DNA from 2 places in the Bacillus atrophaeus genome. Region 1 is predicted to be linked to the other one. Evidence: riboswitches for the same ligand, from Rfam matches in the RefSeq annotation. Region 1 holds a riboswitch; the other holds the start of a gene.

Region 1 (7,270 bases):
ACAGTTCATAGCACGCGGACGCCATATCATCAAAATCAAATTGGCCATGTTCTTTTTTCTGCCGTTCGTAATGCTCGTACAGCCGGTAGACTTGTTTTTCCCACTCATCCTTTAAAGGAATGCGTTCTCCGGGCAAATAAGAGTTTTTCCAATAGCTGATCTGCTGGATTGCTTGATCGACGGGAAACTCTTTTTCATCTGCTCCTTCTTCATAAAGCGCTTTTTTTATATACTGCTCCTTTTGCCATTCCATTTTCAGCAAATGGTCTCCGTTCCATTTGGAAGAATCATAATGATAGAGAATCTTATAAAATAAGCTGTGGAACGTTCCGGTGACAAGCCTTCCTACATGTTGGGGCGCCAGTCCGTATTCATTAGCCATCCGCTCTTTCATTTCGGCGACTGCTTTTGTCGTAAAGGTCACAAGCAGCATGTTCTCCGGCGATACGCCGAGGTGTTCAATCATATGGGCGGCGCGTGCGGTCAGCACGCGTGTTTTTCCGCTCCCCGCACCGGCAAGCACAAGCAGCGGACCTTCCGTTTCCGTTACAGCCTGAAGCTGATCAGTGTTTAAACCGATCGTTGGAAAAAGAGACAAGTGCTGTGCTTCCGGTTTTTTTAGAAAAGGCGTGCCGGGGTTTATCTTTCTTGGCGGCTGCCATTCTGTCAGGACGGGAGATTTATCGGCTGAAATGGCTTTGCCTTTAGGTAAACGGAAAACGCCAGATTCCTCGTAATCTTCCTTTTTTGCTTCCTGTTTGCGGGGTGTTGAATGGCAAGCCTCTTCGCAAGCTGAGAAATCTCCTTTTTCACGGTGGAGAAATTCAGGTTCCTGAAGAATATCGAGCCGCATGATGACAGGCCTTCCGCAATGGGCGCAAAATAAATGTCCTTTTACCGCTTCTTCATAGAGGAATTGGTAATGTTCTCTCGAATATGTATGTAAATGTATTGTTCGATCATTCAGTCGGGCACATTTCAAAAAGGGGTCCTCCCACTAAAGGTGTTCATGTATTTGCAGACAAAGAATATCATAACAAAAGAATAGCGTTTCAAAAAGTAAGTTTAAGGGAAAAAGAGAGCAAAGGGGAGGGTATCATATGATATATGCTGGTCCAATCCAAAATCACCAATATGCTCAGTATGCAAATCGCACAATAGGCCATAAACAGGATTATGCCGGAACAGAAAAGATCAGCTATGTCCCGTTTCAGCGGGTATACAAGGAACTTGAAAAACAGCAGGAAAATCAAGCTGCGGCAGAAAAAAGAGTGAACAAAGCGAAACGTAAGCGGTTACTTTATAAGAATGAAAAAAGATTTGAAAAGGGAAACTTTATTAATGAATATAAATAAAAAATCTCCGATACCATTTCGGAGATTTTTTATTGCAGAATATTACATAAAATCTTTGGATATATATAGTCATGGTATAAAAATTATTGGAGTATTATTAAAAAAGTGGTGTGATTTAGTAATTTTATATTAATTCCAAATCGGTTTAATATTTTAAGAAATAGTAAAAGGCCGGAGGAATACGCTTGAAAAGATTTATTAGTGCATTTTTAATTATTTTTGTTATATCTACGATTAATTTACCAAATTACATAAAACGAGAAAAAGTGTATGCTGTATCAAAAGAAACTGATGGAGATAAAGTTATAAGAATACAGAAAGAACTTCAAGTAGTCTTAACACTTTTGAGTTAACAAAATTAGTAATTCTAACAGTTATTTAGCAAAACTCAGAAAAGAAAGTTTGCAAAAAACTATAAATAGCAAGATAAACAAATTAAATAAAGAAATGAAGAATGTAGTTGTACCTAAGGCTGTTTCTACAATAAATAAAGCTGTAAAATTTACATTAGATTTTATAATTTTATACTAGAGCTTGATCGGTTCCTTGACGAAACTGTAAGCGATATGAAAGCATATAATGCAATTTAACTAAAATGAATAATGATCTGGATATGTGAAGGTTGCAGGAAAAGCAGTTAAAAACATGGTAAAAACAGAAAAAATCGAAAAACAATTTCAGGAAAAGTGCGAAAATGGCTGAGGAAGTTGGGAAATTTGGAGGAGAAATCATTGCCAAAAACATCCCCAATATGTCTAAAAAGGTAATTTTAGATTCTCTACCTACTGAATGGAAATACACAGAAAACAATGGTTTTGCTCATGTTAGAGATACTAGTGGAAACATCCGAATGAGAATTGATCCTCATGATAAAATGACAAAGTACGAGCATGTTCATTTATTTGATAAAAATGGTAATCCACTTGATAAAAATTTGAGTATAGTCGATAGAAAAAGCCCAGATGCTCATATCCCATATAAGAAGTGAGGTAATTAATTATGAAAGCTGAGCAGATTCAAAGCGATATTGAAAGTTTAAATTATTGGGATGCAAGGGTACTACAATTAGAATCCCGTTTTTTCGGTGATGAAATAACAATGACTTTTGAAGACACGAATTATAATGTGAAATTATCTTTTACTGGTTGTTCAAAATTCTCATTTGTCACCACTGCTGACGATAGAATAAATCCCCTAAAAGATATGACTAAATCACAAATTCCTTATTTTCTTCAGGATGTTGGAATTTCAGAGGTTCAGAGCGAAGGGAAGGACTTATTAAAATGTGAAATTTTAATGCCCCCTTTAAATGTAGAAATAGTATGTAATACTATTTCTATTACTAAAGTATAAATTTATAAAAAAAACATAGGCCCTATCATTAGGGCCTTATGTTATGCAAACAGCTTTGTCCATATTACTTTTCCAACTAAACGTTTATTTAATTTGAGTGATTATACATATAGAAAGATTAAAAAGATCTATATTTAATCATTTGCAAATGGGGAATGCCGGCATCGAGAAATTCCTCTTTCGATGAGACCTTGTATCCCTGTTTTTCATAAAACGGCACTGCCTGAGTCTGTGCGTTTAAAATAAAACCGGACACGCCGCGGGCTTCTGCCGCTTTTTCCAGCGCCTGCATAATGATGACTCCGACGCCCGAAGAGCGGTGGCTTTTTAATACGCAAATCCGCTCTAATTTGCCGAGCCCTTCTTTAAGCCGCCATCTTCCGGCGCCGACCGGCTGATCTCCATCATACACCACGATATGCTCTGATTCGTTTTCGAGCTCATCAATTTCTTCTTCAACTGGTACGTTTTGTTCTTTGACAAAGACTTCTTTTCTTACATAAAATGCATCTTTCATTTGTTCTTCATTTTTTGCGATAACTGCTTCCAAGTCTCTTATTCTCCTCCGCCTAACAAAAATGTTTCATATACAGTCCATGATCCGTTTTCTAACTGGTACATTAAGTGAAAGCGGTCGATTACTTCTTCATGGGATACTTCCTGCATTTTTAACTGCCCCAGCACGTCGGAATGCTCATCGTCTGAAAGGTCTTGGGCGACTGTTACATGCGGGACAAAGCTGTATTCCGGTTCTGCGGCTAAAACACCACTGTATAATTGTTCATTCAGCTCTTTTAATTCGTCTGTCGGCTCAGCTTTAATATAAATCACGTTATTCACAGGAGCAAAAGAGCTGTATTTTGTTAATTTTAAAACAATCGGGTGTGATTCCTTTGCAATTTGTCTTAATTGCGACACCATCTGAGATGCTTCTTGCTCAGAAGATTCAAACGGGGGTCTGAGTGTTAGGTGAGGCGGGATAAGTGCATAGCTTGGGTCATAGCGCTTTCTGTAAGAGTTTGCAAGATCCTGCAGTTTTTTTGATGGAAATAAAACAATTCCGTATTTCATGATATTACCTCCCTGAATTGTTTGATCATAATGAGTATAGCAAGCGATTGGATGACTTACAGCATTTTTTTCAGCGCCGGAGTAATTAACGGCTGCCAGTAGGTCCATTTATGATCTCCGTCAAACGTATCATAATAATATTCCGACTGTTTTTGTTCAATTAGCTGTTTGAGCTCCAAATTCGGTGCTGTAAAATCTAAGATTTGTCCGTCTGTTGTATGGACGTCTGTTTCCTTTTCGCCGATTTGATGATAAATAGAGATATTCTTCATATCATCTGACCGGCTGACAGCCTCCAGTACATGATGGTCAACGTATGGCGATTGCATAATCACGTTGCCGAACATATTCGGGTAATCAAGAGCTGTCATTAAGGAAACAGTGGCTCCGAGAGAATCACCGATCAGCGTTCGGCCGTATCCAACCTCGTACGTAGGATATTCGCTGTCAGCATAAGGGATCAGTTCATTTGCGATAAACCGCTTATAGCTTGCAAATTTAGAGCCTTCCGGATGATACATTTCCCTGCGTTCTTTGACGTTCTTATAAGGAACGCCGATGATGATGCTGCGGTCAATCTCTCTTTTTGAGAGAAGATCTTCCACCTGACGGCCGATTCTGCCCAGCCTAAAATAATCATGACCGTCCTGGGCTATAATAAGGTGATACTTATAAAGAGGGGAGTAGACTGACGGCAAATAGACCAGTATTGTCATTTCCCCGCCAAGCTCTTCTGAAAAAAGCTTCTTTTCATGAATTACTCCGGTTTTTGGTGCCACAATAAATTCCTCCAGGCCATCTAAAGTCTTCACATATGTTATGTATCCTTTATTGTACCACGAATTGTTAGAAATTTCTCTCTTTAGAACATCTTCTGTGAGTGTTTGCAGCCGATTCACCAGTAGATCTAAAAAACTGTTGAAATATAAAATGAATTACGCTAATATAAAACAATCAGAAAATTTAGAGACATTCTTATCGTGAGAGGTGGAGGGACTGGCCCTTTGAAACCTCAGCAACCGGTTTGCTTTGCCAAGAAAGGCGAAGTGCCAAGGTGCTAAATCCAGCAAGCGATTTTTGTGCTTGGAAGATAAGAGGAAGTGTAAAACCCCTTCTTCTTATGAAGCAAGGGGTTTTTTATTTTGAAAAGGGATGGTGTTTGTTCTATGTCAGAGCATATTGAAACGAAATTAGCCCAAATCGGAAACCGCAGCGAAGAAACGACGGGAACTGTAAACCCGCCGATTTATTTATCAACGGCCTACCGTCACAAAGGCATCGGCGAATCGACCGGATTTGATTATGTCCGGACGAAAAATCCGACACGCCAGCTTGTCGAAGATGCGATCGCAAGCCTAGAGAACGGCGCAAGAGGGTTTGCTTTCAGTTCAGGCATGGCCGCCATCCAAACGATTATGGCCTTATTCAAAAGCGGTGATGAACTGATTGTCTCCTCAGACTTGTACGGCGGCACATACCGTCTGTTTGAAAATGAATGGAGAAAATACGGATTGAGCTTCCTTTACGATGATTTCACAGACGAAGACTGTTTACGCTCAAAAATAACGAAAAACACAAAAGCGGTGTTCGTGGAAACGCCGACAAATCCGCTGATGCAGGAAGCTGATATCGAAAACATCGCCCGGATTACCAATGAGTTAGGCTTGCTTCTCATTGTGGACAATACATTTTACACGCCGATTTTGCAGCGTCCCTTGGAACTTGGGGCAGATATTATCATTCACAGTGCGACGAAGTATTTGGGCGGGCATAATGATTTGCTTGCCGGTCTTGTCGTCGTGAAAGATGAGGAGCTTGGTGAGGAAATGTTTCAGCACCAAAATGCGATTGGCGCCGTTCTTCCGCCATTTGATTCCTGGCTTTTAATGAGGGGAATGAAGACGTTGGGCCTCAGAATGCGCCAGCACCAAGAGAATGCGCAGGAGCTTGCGGCATTTTTGGAAGAGCAAGATGAAATCGCCGATGTGCTGTATCCGGGCAAAGGCGGTATGCTGTCATTCCGTTTGCAGAAAGAAGAATGGGTGAATCCGTTTTTAAAAGCCTTGCAGACGATTTGTTTTGCGGAAAGCCTTGGCGGGGTAGAAAGCTTTATTACATATCCCGCGACCCAAACCCATATGGATATTCCGGAAGACATCCGAATCGCAAACGGCGTCTGCAATCGTTTGCTTCGCTTTTCAGTCGGTATTGAGCACGCCGAAGATTTAAAACAAGACTTAAAACAGGCGCTACGTCAGGTCAAAGAGGGAGCTGTTTCATTTGAGTAATCATAATTGGACGCTGGAAACCCAGCTCGTCCACAATCCATTTAAAACAGACGGAGCAACAGGGGCAGTCAGTGTGCCGATCCAGCATGCCTCAACTTTTCACCAATCATCGTTTGAAGAGTTTGGCGCATTTGATTACAGCCGCTCAGGCACGCCGACTAGAACGGCTCTGGAGGAAACGATTGCGGCTTTAGAAGGCGGAACGAGAGGGTTTGCCTTCAGTTCGGGGATGGCCGCCATTTCAACGGCTTTCTTGCTGCTTTCACAGGGTGACCATGTATTAGTGACAGAAGATGTGTATGGCGGAACATTCCGTATGGTGACAGAGGTTTTGACCCGCTTTGGGATTGAGCATACCTTTGTCGATATGACCGATGTAAATGAAATCGCCCGGAACATTCAGCCAAATACTAAAGTCATTTACATGGAAACCCCATCAAACCCTACGCTTGGTATTACTGACATTAAAGCAGTCGTCAAGCTGGCGAAGGAGAATGGCTGTCTGACATACTTGGATAACACGTTTATGACACCGGCATTGCAGAGACCGCTTGATCTCGGGGTAGACATCGTGCTTCACAGCGCCACAAAGTTTTTGAGCGGACACAGCGATGTTTTATCCGGGCTTGCGGCTGTTAAAGATAAAGAACTGGGGCGCGAACTGTATAAACTGCAAAACGCATTCGGCGCTGTCCTTGGTGTGCAAGATTGCTGGCTCGTACTGCGCGGTTTAAAAACATTGCAGGTCCGGTTAGAAAAAGCAAGCCAGACGGCACTGCGTCTTGCGGAATATTTCCAGCAGCATCCGGCCGTAAAACGTGTGTATTACCCAGGGCTGTCTGATCATGCGGGCGCCGCTATCCATAAAAGCCAATCAAGCGGAGCGGGCGCCGTACTTTCATTTGAGCTTGAAAGCAAAGAGGCCGTCAAAAAATTGGTGGAAAACGTATCACTCCCGGTCTTTGCTGTCAGTCTCGGCGCAGTGGAATCCATTTTGTCATACCCGGCGACGATGTCCCATGCGGCGATGCCTAAGGAAGAACGTGAAAAACGCGGCATCACTGACGGATTATTGCGGCTCAGTGTGGGAGTCGAAAATGCAGATGATTTAGAACGCGATTTCGAACAAGCGCTGAAAGAAATAGTGCCTGTAGCTGCGCGGTAAAAAAGAAGCCGGGGACACTCGGCTTCTTTCTATAATGA
Region 2 (7,270 bases), 360 kb from region 1:
TTTCGGCTCCTCGTACGGTGAATCAATGCCTGTAAAAAACGGAATTTCACCGTTTCGCGCTTTTTTATAAAGGCCTTTCGGATCTCTTTGTTCACAAATATCAAGGTCGCATTTAATGTAGATTTCATGAAATTCGCCCTCATCAACCAGCTGGCGAACCTGCTCCCGGTCTTCACGGAACGGCGAGATAAAAGCTGTAATCACAATAGTGCCCTGCTGAACGAAAAGCTTTGCAACTTCTCCGATTCTGCGGATATTTTCTTTTCGGTCTTCGTCAGAAAAGCCCAAGTCATTGTTTAAGCCGTGGCGGATATTATCCCCGTCGAGCACAACCACTTGATAGCCCTGTTCAAACAGTTCTCGGGCTGCCGCATTTGCGATTGTTGATTTGCCGGAACCGCTCAGCCCTGTCAGCCAGAGAATAGAGCTTTGATGTTTATTTTTTTGCTGATATTCTTCTTTTGTAATTGAGGCTTCATGCCATACGATATCACGATTCGTCAATGTTGCTCCTCCTTAGGACACGCCTGCTTCTTCTTTTTTCTTTAATCCTTTGATCAATACTTCAACAACGTGAGACCGGCTGAATTCTGCGGGCGGCATGATACCGTCTCTCAGCATTTCCCTCACTTTTGTGCCGGATAAAATGACATGATGCTCCCTGCCGTGCGGGCATGTTTTCGCAGTCGCCATGTTTCCGCATTTTTCGCAGAAAAAGCTGTGTTCAAACTTCATTGGCGTAATGCCGAGTTCTTCCGGTGTGAACTGTTCGAAAAGCTCTTGAGCCTCGTAAGTACCGTAGTAGTCGCCGACGCCGGCGTGGTCGCGGCCGACGATGAAATGGGTGCAGCCATAATTTTTTCTTACGAGTGCGTGGAAGATGGCTTCTCTTGGACCTGCATAACGCATCGCAGCTAAAAATACGCCAAGGAACACACGATCTTTCGGATAATAGTTTTCGAGCAGCACCTGATAGCTTTCCATACGCACATCAGCCGGAATGTCGTCTGATTTTGTCTCTCCGACAAGCGGGTTCAAAAACAAACCGTCTACTGTTTCCAGCGCTGTCTTTTGAATATATTCATGCGCTCTGTGAACCGGATTCCTCGTTTGGAATCCAACAATCGTTTTCCAGCCGTTTTCAGCAAACTGGCGTCTCGTCTCCTGCGGTTCAAACGTGAATTCTGGGAATTGCTTTGAAGCTTTCTTAATCAGCGTAATCGGCCCACCGACATACGTATCGCCGCGGCTGAAAAGTTTTTTCACACCCGGATGCTCACGATCATTTGTTTTATAAACATTCACAGCTTCTTTTTGTTTATCAGGCACGTACAAGTCTTCAATCTGAACGACGCCGTATGTTTCTCCTTCATACATTAACTTTACAGTTTCACCGATTTCAAGTTCTGCCGCTTTTTGCGAATCAACCGGCAGCGTAATTGGAAGAGACCAGACAACACCAGATGACAAACGCATGTTTTCAACAACTGACACGTAGTCTTTTTCAGTGAAGAAGCCTTCAATCGGGCTGTATGCGCCTATCCCAATAAGTTCTAAATCAGCAAATGAAATTAAATCAAGCTCTATTTCTTTATGAATCTCTTTCACATTATACATCTCATTTACACGATTAACTAATGTTCCTCCGTGCGGTGCTAAACTCATAATTTATATTTCCTCCTAGTTAACAGATAAATAAACTCAGATTAATAATTAAATTCCTCCGCCCTGCTCATGAACCGAGCGGCTCTCTTTTCGGATAGCTTTCATCAGACTGACTGCGCCGCCGGCTGCTAAAAGCACGCTGGCCATCATAAAGACTGAATAATAATCCCCTTTCAGGAACAGGGATACAAGCAGATATGATATGGATAATGATAAAAACGGCGAGACAACCCAGACTTTCAGCATGGTTCTTACCACTTGTTTATGAAATACATTGGGCCCGTTTTTCGCCATTCCAATTCCGATAATAGACGAAGACGTGACTTGTGCGAGCGGCACCGGCAGACCGAATACAGAGCTGATGATGACCAGTCCGGCTCCTGTTCCGGATAGCAGAATGCCTTCCCCTTTTGAAAATTTCGTTATTTTCTTGCCGTTGGTTTCTAATACACGCCCGCCTAATAACAGCGCTCCAAGCGCTACAAATATTCCTCCGTACAGTGTACCTTTTGTTACATCTAAGACACCTGCGGCAACCAACGGGCCTACAGCGTTGGCGACGTTGTTCATTCCCGCCGAAAAGGCTTCGAAAAATCCGGCAAACAACAGGATAATCCCAAGTGTTTTTTGCTTTCTGGAAGATTTCACTTCAATCTTAAACAATTGAAACAGCTTTGAAACGAAAAATGTGAAACAAAATGCAACAAACGGAACGAGAATCCAAAATACAACGATCATGAGTAAATTGTTCAGAAACAATACTTTATATGCCACTCCTACGCCGACAACTGCTCCGACCGTTACTTCACTTGTTGATAAAGGAATCCCCAGTATATTAGCCGTAAAGAGCGATAATGCCGCAGCGCCGATAATAATACAAACGATTGTCAATGTAATAGATTGTTCCGGTATAATGCCAGAGCTGATTGTTTTCACTACCTCGCCGCCGCCGATGACGGCACCCGATAACACCCCGGCCGCACATATGAGCAAAGCGTACAGTTTCTTTCTGACAGCTCCTGATCCGTAAGCAACTCCCATTGAAGCCGCAGCGCCGCTCGCTCCGATATTGATTGCGAAAAACAAGCTAAATAAAATAGCGGCTAGTTCCATTGCGCAGCTCCTTACTCATGCAATCCGCATTCCGTTTTCGCCGAACCGTTCCATCTGCCGGCACGCAGGTCTTCCGCAGTAAACGCCGGTGAGGTGCAAGGCTCACAGCCTATGCTCGGATATCCTTGATCGTGCAATGGGTTGTAGTCTAATTCATTCTTGGAGGTATATCTCCAAATGTCTTTCCATGTCCAATGGATAAGCGGGCATACTTTAATTGATTTGAATTTTTCATCTTTATTTAAGAAGTTTGTATTGGCGCGGCTTGGTCCTTGATCCCGGCGCAATCCAGACAGCCATGCCGGATGACCTGACAGCGCTTCTCTTAACGGAACAACTTTTCTGATATGGCAGCACTTGTTGGGCTCCCGTTCCCACAGCTTATCTCCGTGGGCCTCCGCTTGCTCTTCTACAGTCAGATCCGGTTTTTTCAAAATGATATTCAGGCCCGGATAACGTTCTTTGACACGCTCAATCGTTTCGTACGTTTCTTTGAAATGCAGCCCTGTATCAAGAAATACGATTTCCGCATCTTTTTTCACTTTATAAATTAAGTCAATGAGGACGATTCCTTCAATACCGAAGCTGCATGCGTAAACAAGCTGATCGCCGTAATGGCCGTACGCCCATTTTAATACTGACAGCGCACCTTTATAAGAATCATCTTCTTGAAATGTAATAGTCGGCTCTTCCCAAGTTTCATACGTAAACATTTTTCTTCCTCCTTTCGGAGACAAACAAACAGTCGTTTTTCTGCCGGTTGTCTTTACCAATAGTGATTTTAAACATCAGGATAAAGAGTAAGTATGGTTTGTTTTATAACACCTTTTCCAGAAAGGTGCTATTTCCGGCTGTTGCCAACCCCCACTTGGCAGTCCCTCCTTGCCTCTCTTAAAATAAAAAACTTTCAATCCAGCGGAAAGAAAGAAAGGAACTGCATGCGCCCTTATCTTCCAAAATGGAATACATTTTGCTGGAAGTAGCACCTTACATTTTATGCAGGTTGCCGGGCTTCATAGGTCCAGTCCCTCAGCCGCTCTTGATAAGTTTTTTAGATTTGTATTAAATTTTAGCACAATTCTAACAAAAGTCAACCCGAGTTTTTTTATAGGATTAATGAAAATAAAAAAACAGGCCAAAGGGCCTGTTTTACCTGTGATTTACTCATGTTTTTTTGAAATGATATGTTTTTTATTGCTTAATCCAATCTTTTGACTCGGGATTCAATTTCCATGTTTGCAACTTTTTTAAATCTGCTGAGTGAATTTTTCTATTTTGAAGGGCTACTTCTGTCAGCGTGTCATAGTCTGTCAGTGAATAGTACGGTATCTTTGCTTTTTCAAAGGCTTCACTTGCTTTAGGAAGACCATATGTAAAAATAGATACCACGCCAAGCACGTCACATCCCGCTGCCTGTAAAGCAGCTGTTGCTTCAAGCACGCTGCCTCCTGTAGAAATTAAGTCCTCAATAACTACCGTTTTTTGGCCTTTTTCTACGGCTCCTTCAATTTGGTTTCCTTTGCCGTGGGCTTTCGGCTTGCTTCTCACATAACACATTGGCAGCTTCAGGCGATCGGCGGCCAAGGCGGCATGGGGAATGCCGGCAGTTGCTGTCCCCGCGATCATCTCAGCTTCAGGAAACTGCTGCCGGACAAGCTGTGTAAGGCCTTGGGCCACATCATTTCTCACCTCAGGAAATGACAGAGTGAGACGGTTGTCACAATAAATAGGAGATAAAATGCCGCTTGCCCATGTAAAAGGCTCATTCGGGCGTAAAAATACAGCTTCAATATCTAGCAGATGTTTGGCGATGACTTGTTTCATTTACTGATACCCTCCCATTCGAGTCTGATTGTTTCATAAGCTTTTACCGGGTTGACCGCTTTTGTAATAGACCGCCCGACCACAATGGCGGACGATCCTTTTTCTCTTGCAACAGCGGGCGTTGCCACGCGGACCTGGTCATTTGCGGCATCTTCAGACAACCGAATGCCCGGTGTCACGGTGAGAAATGACGGCGATACTTGTTCATAAATCGCTCCTGCTTCGTGAACCGAACATACCACGCCGTCCAATCCGCTCTCTTCGGCCTGCTTGCTGTAATGCACAACTGTTTCTAAAAGAGGATTTTTAATCCAAAGTTCTTCTTTCAACATATGTTCTGATGTGCTTGTCAGCTGGGTAACCGCGATAAGTGACGGGCGTTTTTTGCCTGATGCCGTTCCTTCTTCCAATCCCTCAACTGCGGCTTCCATCATCTTTTTGCCGCCGGCCGCGTGAACATTGACGAGATCTACCCCAAGACCGGCCAGCCGTTTCATTGCTTTATTTACAGTAGTCGGAATGTCGTGGAGCTTTAAATCTAAAAACAGCTCGCAATTGCGTTCTTTCAGAAGCTTAATAATACGCGGTCCTTCTTGATAAAAAAGCTCCATTCCCACCTTCACAAACAGCTGTTCATTGTGAAAGGGCTGTAAAAAGGCCAATGTTTCTTCTGCTGTGGCGAAATCAAGCGCGATGATAGGCAGGTTTCTGTTCATTATTCCAGCTCCTTCCAATACATTCTTCCACTGATTGATATCCGTATTTCTGTAAAACATCAGGGAGCTGTCCGATGATTTCTGGACATGCAAAAGGATTTACAAAGTTGGCAGTTCCGACAGCGACAGCGCTGGCTCCTGCCAGAAGGAATTCAAACGCATCTTCAGCTGTCTGAACGCCTCCCATTCCAATAATCGGAATATTGACGGCCTGACTGACCTCATATACCATCCGAATCGCTACAGGTTTTACCGCAGGACCTGAAAGCCCTCCCGTTTTATTGGCTAAAATCGGCTGGCCTGTTTTTAAATCGAGCCTCATACCGATTAAGGTGTTAATCATAGTAAGACCGTCAGCCCCAGCCTCTTCAATCGCAACCGCAATTTCTGCGATGTTGGCGACATTTGGGGAAAGTTTCACATAGACAGGCACTTTGGAAACTTTTTTTACCGCCTTTGTCAATTCCGCGGCCATTGCCGGGTTTGTTCCAAAGGCGATTCCGCCGGTTTTTACGTTCGGACAGGAAATATTCAGTTCAAGCGCATTTACATTAGGCGCTTTGCTGATTTGCTCCGCCACTTCAACATAATCTTCAACTTGAGAACCGGCCACATTTGCAATGATAGGTGTATCAAATTGTTCAAGCCAGGTCAGCTCGTTGTACAATACGCTTTCGAGACCCGGGTTTTGCAGACCAATCGCATTAAGCATGCCAGCGCCTGTTTCGGCAACCCTAGGAGTAGGATTTCCGAAACGCGGCTCCTTTGTCGTTGCTTTGATCATAATCGCTCCGAGACAAGATAAATCATAAAATCGGGCGAATTCTTTACCAAAACCAAAACAGCCTGAAGCCGGTATGATGGGATTTTTTAATTGAAGCCCCGGCAATTCCACCTTTAACATTACAGCGCCACCTCCTGAGCTTTGAATACCGGACCGTCAAGACAGACCTTCACATATGATGTCTCGCTCTCGTTTGTATGGCACACGCAGGCAAAGCACGCCCCAATTCCGCAGCCCATCCGTTCTTCCATTGAAAGATAAACCTCTTTATGGGCGTATTCTTGCTGTAATGCCTTCAGCATTGGTGTGGGACCGCAGCTGAGAAGCACGTCAAATTCGAGATTTTGCTCCCTGATTACATCGGTCACATAACCTTTTGTTCCATGAGTCCCGTCGGCTGTCGCTATATACGTGTCTCCGTATCGTCGGCATTCCTCTTCATAAAATACATCCTTAGCTGACTGGAAGCCCAAAACGTGAACCACCTTTACGCCTTTTTGTTTCAAGCGTTTTGACAGCTCTTGGAGAGGCGGGACTCCGACGCCTCCCCCTACTAATAAAGCTGTTTTTCCGGCTTCGATTTCGTTAACGGGAAATCCGTTGCCTAAAGGGCCGAGGACATCTACACGGTCTCCTTGCTGCTTTAGAGACAAAAGCCCCGTCCCTTCTCCGTCTTTTCGGTAAATAATCGTTACTTCATTTCTCTCTTTATCAACATCAGCAATACTGATAGGTCTTCTTAAAAGCGGAGTCACCGCTTCGCTCACTTTAAGGTGCAGGAATTGCCCGGGCGTTGTAAACGTCTGGACAAGATCCCCTTTCAGCACCATTTGATAGATTCGGTCTGCAACTTCTTCATTGGAACGAACGGTTAAATACGCTTTTTTCATATCGAGATTGCCGCCTCCTGGTTAGTGTTGACCGCCGGCATATGATCCGCCCGAAACGTCATGCTTTCTAATACTCGCAAGATGGCTTCTGCCGTGTCTAAAGATGTCAGGCAGGCAACGCCGTTTTCCACTGATTCACGTCTGATTCTGAATCCGTCTCTTGCCGGCTGCTTTCCTTTTGTTAGCGTATTGATGACAAATTGCGCTTCTCCGCTTCTTATGACATCAAGAAGATTCGGCCCGTCCTGACCAATTTTCCCTACAACCTTCGAAGGGAT

The links. A riboswitch is a leader RNA that binds a small molecule or an ion and turns the genes downstream of it on or off. The one in region 1 is predicted to bind S-adenosylmethionine.
Region 2: another riboswitch for S-adenosylmethionine. It lies ahead of AAHT65_RS15215 (phosphoadenylyl-sulfate reductase); the one in region 1 lies ahead of AAHT65_RS13260 (methionine biosynthesis PLP-dependent protein).

Annotation. Positions count from the first base shown of each region.
Region 1 is NZ_CP154443.1:2,619,728-2,626,997, forward strand. It holds gene AAHT65_RS13220 (ATP-dependent helicase) at 1-982, opposite strand, end outside; gene AAHT65_RS13225 (hypothetical protein) at 1,101-1,355, shown strand; gene AAHT65_RS13230 (hypothetical protein) at 1,541-1,708, shown strand; gene AAHT65_RS13235 (transposase) at 2,050-2,343, shown strand; gene AAHT65_RS13240 (hypothetical protein) at 2,355-2,708, shown strand; gene AAHT65_RS13245 (GNAT family N-acetyltransferase) at 2,827-3,258, opposite strand; gene AAHT65_RS13250 (YjcG family protein) at 3,264-3,779, opposite strand; gene AAHT65_RS13255 (esterase family protein) at 3,836-4,558, opposite strand; SAM riboswitch class I at 4,752-4,876, shown strand; gene AAHT65_RS13260 (methionine biosynthesis PLP-dependent protein) at 4,946-6,067, shown strand; gene metC (cystathionine beta-lyase) at 6,060-7,232, shown strand; partial or broken gene AAHT65_RS13270 (GNAT family N-acetyltransferase) at 7,264-7,270, opposite strand, start outside.
Region 2 is NZ_CP154443.1:2,980,723-2,987,992, reverse strand. It holds gene cysC (adenylyl-sulfate kinase) at 1-504, opposite strand, end outside; gene sat (sulfate adenylyltransferase) at 517-1,665, opposite strand; gene AAHT65_RS15220 (inorganic phosphate transporter) at 1,714-2,778, opposite strand; gene AAHT65_RS15215 (phosphoadenylyl-sulfate reductase) at 2,790-3,491, opposite strand; SAM riboswitch class I at 3,722-3,827, opposite strand; gene pyrE (orotate phosphoribosyltransferase) at 3,970-4,602, opposite strand; gene pyrF (orotidine-5'-phosphate decarboxylase) at 4,599-5,318, opposite strand; gene AAHT65_RS15200 (dihydroorotate dehydrogenase) at 5,287-6,222, opposite strand; gene AAHT65_RS15195 (dihydroorotate dehydrogenase electron transfer subunit) at 6,222-6,992, opposite strand; gene carB (carbamoyl-phosphate synthase (glutamine-hydrolyzing) large subunit) at 6,989-7,270, opposite strand, start outside.